Regions from separate parts of the Sinorhizobium sp. NG07B genome, predicted to be linked through region 2. Evidence: riboswitches for the same ligand, from Rfam matches in the RefSeq annotation. Region 2 holds a riboswitch; the other holds the start of a gene.

Region 1 (4,456 bases), on a different contig from region 2:
TGTCGTTGCGCCCTCACCCTAACGTCGTATGATGTGACTACAGGCGCCCCTGTCCCGCGATCAGCGGAGCGAAATGCAGGAAAGACGAGTGTCAGTGTCCCGATCCACTGCGTCCTTGAGGATGATGCGCCTTGCGGCCGCTCTGCTGCCCCTCGCCTTGGCTATGCCTGGGCAGGCATCGGCCACCGACGTCTGCGCGCGCCTCAGCGCCCGCCTCGCAGAGCTGCCGGCGGCGTTGACGACAAACGCCAATCTGCGCGATTTCACCGGCGCGGTTTCGCGACAGAACATCGAACTTCGCCGCGCCAGGAACGAAAGGCGGCGCATGGAATGCAGCGACGAGTCCGTCGTCTACATCGAAAGCGAAAATGCGGCTGCCTGTGCCGAGCTTGACGATGCGATTGCGCGCATGGAGGACAATCTCCACACGCTCAAGGCCCAACGCCGGCACCTGATTTCGAAGGGCAATGAGGACATGCGCCGGCGGATCCTCGCCGCCATGGAATTGAACGACTGCTCGGGGGACGCCGCTCCGAACTGGGACGAGACGGTTCCGGATGAATTCGGCACCGAAGAGGCGCGCGCTCATCGCAACATCCTCGAAAGCTTCCCGCCGGACGGCGAGGACTATCCGTTGCTGTTCGATGGTCCGACCGACGATTTCACATTCATGGAGAACGGCGCGGCAGGCGGCTTCAGGACCATGTGCGTGCGGACCTGCGACGGAGCATTTTTCCCGATTTCGTCGAACGCCACGCCGGCCGACTTCGGACGCGACGCCGAGCTTTGCCGGGCACGATGCCCCGGCGCCGATACGGAACTCTATTATCACGTCCTCGCCACCGAGGAGAGCGAGCAGATGGTTTCGGCGTCCACGGGAAGGCCGTACAGGGAACTCCCCAACGCCTTCGCCTATCGTGTGCGCGACGTCGGTTCTCCCGGCATCTGCGGCTGCCAGATTCCGAAGATCACGACGGATCAGAACAAAAGCACCACCTCGGGAACCAAGCTTTCGGTGGTCAGCCCTTCCGTCGTGACGATCGAGGGGCCGTCTGCACCAGCCTTCGGACCAGCGGGGGCAAAGCCCGTGGAAGAGCGCCCCTATGATCCGAAGAGCAGCAAGGTCCGCGTTGTCGGTCCTGCCTTCCTGCCACAGGAAGAGAGCGCGATCGATCTCAAGAACCCTCGGGGATCGCGTTACCAGCCGCTGCAGAACGAGTGACACCTTCCCTTTGGGCGGTCGTTACGAGGCTGTCGCGGACGCCCCATCCTTCGTCGAAAACGAGGTCCTCGAGCGGCAAGCGTTGCCGCCAGCCCTTCACCGCCAATTCCGGCTGCTGGTAGAGGCGATCGACATAGCCAAGGCACAGCCAGGCGACGATTTCGATGTGCTCCGGAATTCCGAGGATATCTTTGACCTCGTTCTCGTGGAAAATGCTGACCCAACCGACGCCGACGCCTTCGGACCGCGCCGCGAGCCAAAGATTCTGCACCGCGCAAACCGTCGAATACACGTCCATTTGCGAATTGTGCGTGCGGCCGAGCACGACGGCGCCGCCGCGGGTCCGGTCGCAGGTCACGCAAATGCCGAGCGGCGCCTTGCGTATGCCCTCGAGCTTGAGTGACCGGTATTTCGCCTGCGCCTCGCCCGAAAACATTCCGGCTGCCTCCTCATTGGCGCGCTGGAAAGCCTGCCAGACCCTCTCCCGCGTCTCGATTCGCCGTACGAGCACGAAGTTCCACGGCTGCATGAAGCCGACGGACGGGGCACGATGCGCCGCTTCGAGCAGGCGGGCGATAAGCGGTTCGGGCAGCGGTTCGGGCAGGAACTCGTCGCGCACGTCGCGGCGCGTCTCGATGGCACGATAGACGGCGGCGCGCTCGTCCGGCGAAAAGGCACCGGCCGCCGCAAGGCAGCCGTTCGGGTCAGGCAGCATCGTTCGATCCCCAACAATGCGCAACCTCCCGCCGTCCGCGCGGGGCCGGTCTATCTCGCCAGGCCGGTCTTCTGACTTCGGATCACTCGGCTGCGCCACCTTCCCAGATCGCATCAGGAACCAGTGGCAAAGCTCTGAAAATACTCAGAACTCTTTTGGCGCAGACGTCACCGTCACAGCGTTGGGCACGTGCCGGAATTCTACCGGCTTCCCGATTCTCCCGCAGCAAGCGGGCACCTGACGGCCGCATATGGGCACAGCCGCCGGCGAAACGCAAGGCGGGGGCGCCGCGCCCTGCTCAAGCCGGCCGATAACGCACGAAGGCGAAGGCATCGCCGTTGGGCGACCAGTTCGGAACGTTCATCGTCCCCTGCCCGCCGAAGAGTTCGAAGAGGACACGCGCATTGCTGCCTTCCGGATCCATCAGCCGAAGCCGCACATCGAGATCACGCGGATGGTCGAAGACCTCGCCGTCATAGGACAGCACCAGCAGATGCCTGCCGTCCGGCGACGGGTGCGGGAACCAGTCACCATAAGGGCTGTCGGTGATGCGCTGGACATCGCTGCCGTCCGGCCTCACCCGCCAGATCTGCATGCGGCCGGTGCGGCTCGAATTGAAATAGATCCACGCACCGTCCGGCGACCAGTCCGGGCCGTCGTTGCGGCCCTCGCCATGCGTCAGGCGCCGCTCCTCTCCGCCATCGACCGAAATCGTGTAGATGTCGAAGATCTGGTCGCGGATCCCGCAATAGGTCAAGGTTTTCCCATCCGGGGACCAGCCGTGCCAATAGGACGGCAGGTTGCGCGTCACCAGTCGCGGCGTGCCGCCCTCGGCCGGCAGCAGATAGATCGCCGACTTGCCGAATTCGGTCTTGTCGCTGATCGCCAGCGTTTTCCCGTCCGGCGAAATGCCGTGATCGTTGTTGCATTGCCCGGCAAAGCCCGTGTCGATTTCCACGGGCTCGGAACCGTCAAAGGCAAGCCGATAGAGCCTGCCGTCGCCGTTGATGATCAGGGATTTGCCGTCCGGCGACCAGTTCGGCGCCTCGACCAGCCGCTCCGTCTGCCAGACGACTTGCGTCTCGCCGGTGGCAATATCGAAAATCTCCACCGAACTGCGCATGATCTACCCTCGGTCGCGGAAACGGTTGGTGATCGGATAGCGCCGGTCCCGGCCGAAATTCTTCTTGGTGATCTTGACCCCGGGAGCCGACTGCCGCCGCTTGTATTCGGCGATGTAGAGCAGGTGTTCGATCCGATGCACCGTGGCCTCGTCATGCCCGCGGGCGACGATTTCCTCGGTACTCAGTTCCTTCTCCACCAGGCACTCGAGAATGTCGTCGAGGACCGGATAGGGCGGCAGCGAGTCCTGGTCGGTCTGGTTGGGCCGCAGTTCGGCCGATGGCGCCTTGTCGATGATGTTCAGCGGGATGACCTCGCCGGAGGGGCCGAGTGCTCCGGGCGGCACAGCGCCATTGCGCCAGCGCGACAGTGCATAGACCTGCATCTTGTAAAGGTCCTTGATCGGGTTAAAGCCGCCGTTCATGTCGCCGTAGAGCGTCGCGTAGCCGACCGACATTTCCGATTTGTTGCCGGTGGTCACCACCATCGAGCCGAACTTGTTGGAGATCGCCATCAGGATCGTGCCGCGCGTGCGGCTCTGCAGGTTCTCCTCGGTGATCCCGGATTCGGTCCCCTCGAACGTGTCGGCGAGAGCATTGAGAAAGCCTTCGACGGGCTCCTCGATCGCAACGACGTCATAATGGCAGCCGAGCGCCTTGGCACAGGCCTCGGCGTCCTTCAGCGATTCCCGCGACGTATAGCGATAGGGCAGCATGATCGTGCGAACCCGCTCCTCGCCGAGCGCGTCCACGGCGAGCGTCGCGCAGATCGCCGAGTCGATGCCGCCCGACAGGCCGAGGACGACGTTCTTGAAGCCGTTCTTGTTGACGTAGTCGCGCAGCCCCAACATGCAGGCGCGATAGTCCGCCTCCTCGCATTCCGGCAGGCGAGACCGGAGTCCGTTGTGTGAGACCCAGCCGTCGTCACCCCTCGTCCATTCGGAGATCGCGAGCGCCTCCTCGAACTGGCTCATCTGGAAGGCGAGCGAGCGATCGGCATTGAAGCCGAAGCTCGCGCCGTCGAAGACCAGTTCGTCCTGCCCGCCGAGCTGATTGGCATAGATCATCGGCAAGCCGGTCTCTATCACCTGCTTCAGCACGATCTGGTGACGGACATCAACTTTACCGCGGTAGTAGGGCGAACCGTTCGGAGAAAGCAGGATTTCGGCGCCGCTTTCCTCGAGCGTCTCGCAGACGCCGAGCTCTCCCCAAATGTCTTCGCAGATCGGAACCCCGATGCGAATGCCGCGGAAATTCACCGGACCGGGCATCTCGCCTTGATCGAACACCCGCTTTTCGTCGAACTCGCCGTAATTCGGCAGATCCACCTTATCACGGACGGCGATGATCTTGCCCCCGTCCAGGACGGCCACCGAATTGTGCCGCTGCGCGGAGGCT
Region 2 (4,456 bases):
GGTCCCGCCTCGTTTCAAAGAGACGATTGGGCATGACGAGCGGGCTGATGGGCGGGACGCGTGTGGCGAGTTGATCGCGATTGGCATGAAGCAGATGGGCGGTCAGCTTCAGCGCGATGATTTCGCAATCGGCAAAGACCGCATTGCCGGCGACATGGTCATTGTGCCAATGGCTGAGGACGACCCGGATGGTCCTTGCGCCGAGCCCCTCGAGATGGCGCCTGATGGCTTGCGCATGGGCAAGCGAGATATGCGTGTCGTAGACGATCGCCTCGCCTGCATTAAAGACCGCATAGGAGGCGACCCCCAAGCAGTAGGCACCGTCATCGAGCCAATTCGGCTCCGCGCCATGAAGTCTCCGCCCCTCGATGCGGCCGTCGTAGTAGGCAAAGACGCCGTGATGCGGTTCAAGGATTCTCAGTGTCGAGGTCATGTCTGGCATGCGAGGCTCTCGAGCAAATTGGCTTCAATCTCTGCCGCGGCGGTCGGCGGGCTCGGCAGCGCAGAACTATCACACCCTGACCGCCGCTCACATCGGTTTGCGCATGATTTGGCTCTAGCCCTGCGTGGCCGGAATTAGGAAACCCGCGTTGTGGTGCCATAAATCATTGAAAGGTTGTATTTTTGTCAATTCATTAACAAATCCCTACATTCCTGCGTCTTTCGGGATCGGCCGGCTGTTGTCGGCAGGCGAACCGCAGCCAGCAGGAGTTTGCCCGATGGCTGGAAGAGGGCCGGGCGAGGGGACTGCTCGACATCGGCGAGCCGCTGCCCACCGCGCGCATCCTCATGGACCTGATCTTCGGCGCCGCGGCGCTTGAGACCGGCCAGGGACCCGAATGGCCGGGCTGACCGGAATGGCCGGGCTGACCGGACAGGCCGGGCTTCATGCGCAGCTGCATCCGCCTGATCGTCAACGGCATTGCGCAGGGGCCCGCGCAAGGCGATTGATCGTCTTCTGCGGATCGTCAGGTCATCATGCGAACCACCCAGAGAGACCGGCCCGCATGGGCTATACCCGAGACGAGCCGCAGGCGAGGGTCGTCCTTGAGCCGCTCGGCCTCGGCCGCATCGAGAAGCAGCGCCTGCCGATCGGTCTCGTTAGCGTTCGGCGTAATCCAGCAGCGCCGGTCCTCGCAGCAGAGGCCTGCTTCCGGATGCTCCTGCAGGTATTCGATCGCGTATCCGGCCTCGACTTTTTGCAGTTCCGCGTCGATCGACATCGTCCTTCCTCCCGACCTGAAATCGCTCGGGATTATACCTGATTGTGGCGGCCCAGGGAGCGGCGGCCTTGGCATCGGGGTCCGCACTGTGTGGAGGCATCGCCGAAATGTTGGTAGGCAGCACTGGCCTTGACCAGTCAAGATCAACGACTTAAGGAAGCCAGCGACGGTTCCCCTACGATGAAGCGAAGGGGATTAATAGGGAACACGGTGCGGACGACCCAACAGGGACCAAGACCGTGGCTGCCCCCGCAACTGTAAGCGGATTGCCGCCCATCCTCGTGACGCGAGAAGCGTCATGCCACTGCGAAATTGTCGCGGGAAGGCAGGTGGACGGCAGATATCCGCAAGCCAGGAGACCTGCCGTCATGCGTTCACTCCAATCACGGGCGGGGATGCCCGGAACAGGACACAGCATGACCTCTCCTTGCGCCGACCCGCGCCTTGCCTCTGGTCTTTCCCGTTCCGCGACGCCGCCGAACTGTCGGCAGGCGGGCTGACTCCGTCCGTTCGCGCCGCGACCGGCCGCATCCTTTCGGCCGTTTCATCGAATCCGGGAAATAGACTTATGAAAATCCTGTTTGCGAAATCGAAACACGGCATCCTGTGCGCAGCCGCCGGTCTTATGGCTATCGGCATGGAGGCGAAAGCCGCCGAAACCAGCTATCCGCTGATGCTCACCAATTGCGGCCGTCAGGTCACCTTTCAGAAGGCGCCCGAACGGGCCGTCTCGATCGGCCAGAGCAGCACCGAAATCCTTTACCTGCTCGGCCTCCAGGATCGGATGGTCGGCACCGCCGTTTGGATCGGGCCGGCCATCAAGGGCTACGAGGAGGTGAATGCCAAGGTCGAACGGCTCGCCGACAACGATCCGAGCTTCGAAAGCGTCGTCGCCAAGAAGCCGGATCTCGTGACCGCTCAGTTCCAGTGGCATGTCGGCCCGGAGGGCATCGTCGCCAAGCCGGAGCAGTTCGAGGAGCTCGGAATACCGGTCTATACGTCGCCGGCCGATTGCGTCGGCAAGGACAATACCGGCGGCGGCGACGGCGTTCGCCATTCGGTGTTCACGATGGACCTGATCTATCAGGAAATCACCGAACTCGCGCAGATCTTCAACGTCCAGGAGCGCGGCGAGACGCTGGTTGCCGAACTGAAGACGCGTGAGGAAGCGGCGAAGAAGAAGATCGCTTCGGCGGACGGCAAGCTTTCCGCAGTGTTCTGGTTCTCGAGCGCCGAGCTCGACATCGATCCCTATGTCGCCGGCAAGAACGGCGCGCCGGGTTACATCATGCGCTCGCTCGGCATCAGGAATGTCATCGACAGCGAAGAGGAATGGCCGACGGTGGGGTGGGAAACCATCGCCAAGTCCGGCCCGACGCTGATCGTCGCGGGCAAGATGGAGCGCCGTCGTTTCCCCGCCGACGACGTCGCCGTCAAGCACAAGTTCCTCGAGTCCGATCCGGTCACGAGCCTGATGCCTGCGGTGAAGGACGGCCATGTGGTCGAGATGGACGCCCAGGCGATGAACCCGACGATCCGGACCATCGAGGGCATCGAGGTGCTTGCCGATGCCGTCGAGAAATCCGGCCTGAACAAGTGATCGGCAGCGCACCATCCCTGTCCCGGACGAGCGCCAGCCTGCTGGCGCTCGTCGTGCTGTTCGTCGCGCTCTGGCTGGGTGCGGCGATCGGCGAGACGGCCATACCCATGAGCGTGGTGGCCAAGACGGTCGCCAACCGCCTGTGGGATGCCGGCTACGGCGTCGATGCGCTCGACGAGGGCATCATCTGGAACTACCGGGTGAGCCGCGCCATCGCTGCTGCCAGCTGCGGTGCGGCGCTGGCGCTTTCCGGCGTCGTGCTGCAGTCGCTGCTGCGCAATCCGCTGGCCGACCCCTATATCCTCGGCATCTCCGCGGGCGCATCGACCGGCGCTGTCGGCGTCGCCGTCCTCGGCATCGGCGCCGGGCTGTTGACGCTGCCGGTCGGCGCCTTCGGCGGGGCGCTACTTGCCTTCGGGCTCGTCAGCCTGCTGGCGGTGCGGGCGGGCAGGGGTCATGGCGCGATCGTTCTGGCCGGCGTCGCCGGCTCGCAGCTCTTCAACGCGCTCACTTCCTTGATCGTCACCAAGGCGGCGAATGCGGAACAGGCGCGGGCAATCATGTTCTGGCTGCTCGGCAATCTCTCCGGCGTCCGCTGGCCGGATGTCTGGCTCGCAGTGCCTGTTGCCCTGGTCGGCCTCATTGTCTGTCTCTGGCACGCACGCGCCCTCGACGCATTCACCTTCGGCTCCGAATCCGCCGCCTCGCTCGGCATCCCGGTTCGCCGGGTCTATGCCGTGCTGATCGGCGTATCGGCGATGATGACGGCGACCATGGTCAGCATGGTCGGGTCGATCGGCTTCGTCGGCCTCGTCATCCCCCATATCGCCCGTATGATCGTCGGCGTCCGGCACGGGCTGCTACTGCCGGTCTCCGCCTTGGTGGGAGCGGTGTTCATGATCGCCGCCGACATCGTATCGCGCATCATCATTCCCGGGCAGGTGCTGCCGATCGGCGTCGTCACCGCGCTGGTCGGCGCGCCCGCCTTCGCCGCCATTCTCAGCCAGCGCAGGACGGTTCGATGACGCTTTCGGCTTGCAACGTCTCATGGTCGGCCGGCGGCGCCTCGATCCTCGAGGACGTCTCGCTCGACGTCGTCGCGGGCGAGTTTCTCGGCATCGTCGGTCCGAACGGTTCCGGCAAGACCAGCCTGATGGCGCTACTGGCCGGCCTCAGGCGGCCGCGAATCGGCCGGGTTCTGCTCGACGGAGAGAGCGTCGACAGCCTGAGCCGGAAGGAGATCGCCAAGCGCATCGCGCTGGTCGAGCAGCAGGCGGAAACGGGCGAGCGCATCTCGGCGCGCCAGGCGGTGGAACTCGGCCGCACGCCGCATCTCGGGCCGTTCAGCCCGTGGTCGGCCCTGGATGAGGCCATCGTCGACGAGGCAATCCACCATGTCGGCATGGCGCAGCTCGCCGCGCGGATGTGGCACACGCTGTCGGGCGGCGAGCGGCAGCGCCTGCACATCGCCCGGGCGCTGGCACAGCAGCCGCAAATCCTCCTCCTCGACGAGCCGACCAACCATCTCGACGTCGGCCATCAGATCGGTCTCCTGCACCTGGTGCGCCAGCAGCAGCTGACGGCGGTCGCGGCACTGCACGATCTCAACCATGCCGCCACGTTCTGCGACCGG

The links. A riboswitch is a leader RNA that binds a small molecule or an ion and turns the genes downstream of it on or off. The one in region 2 is predicted to bind cobalamin.
Region 1: another riboswitch for cobalamin. It lies ahead of bluB (5,6-dimethylbenzimidazole synthase); the one in region 2 lies ahead of CO664_RS30875 (ABC transporter substrate-binding protein).

Annotation. Positions count from the first base shown of each region.
Region 1 is NZ_NWTD01000001.1:1,482,898-1,487,353, reverse strand. It holds gene CO664_RS07160 (DUF2865 domain-containing protein) at 122-1,222, shown strand; gene bluB (5,6-dimethylbenzimidazole synthase) at 1,176-1,937, opposite strand; cobalamin riboswitch at 1,981-2,193, opposite strand; gene CO664_RS07150 (TolB family protein) at 2,236-3,060, opposite strand; gene CO664_RS07145 (NAD+ synthase) at 3,064-4,456, opposite strand, start outside.
Region 2 is NZ_NWTD01000013.1:5,662-10,117, forward strand. It holds gene CO664_RS26085 (MBL fold metallo-hydrolase) at 1-442, opposite strand, end outside; gene CO664_RS26090 (hypothetical protein) at 969-1,223, opposite strand; cobalamin riboswitch at 1,374-1,606, shown strand; partial or broken gene CO664_RS30875 (ABC transporter substrate-binding protein) at 1,873-2,823, shown strand; gene CO664_RS26100 (iron ABC transporter permease) at 2,820-3,848, shown strand; gene CO664_RS26105 (ABC transporter ATP-binding protein) at 3,845-4,456, shown strand, end outside.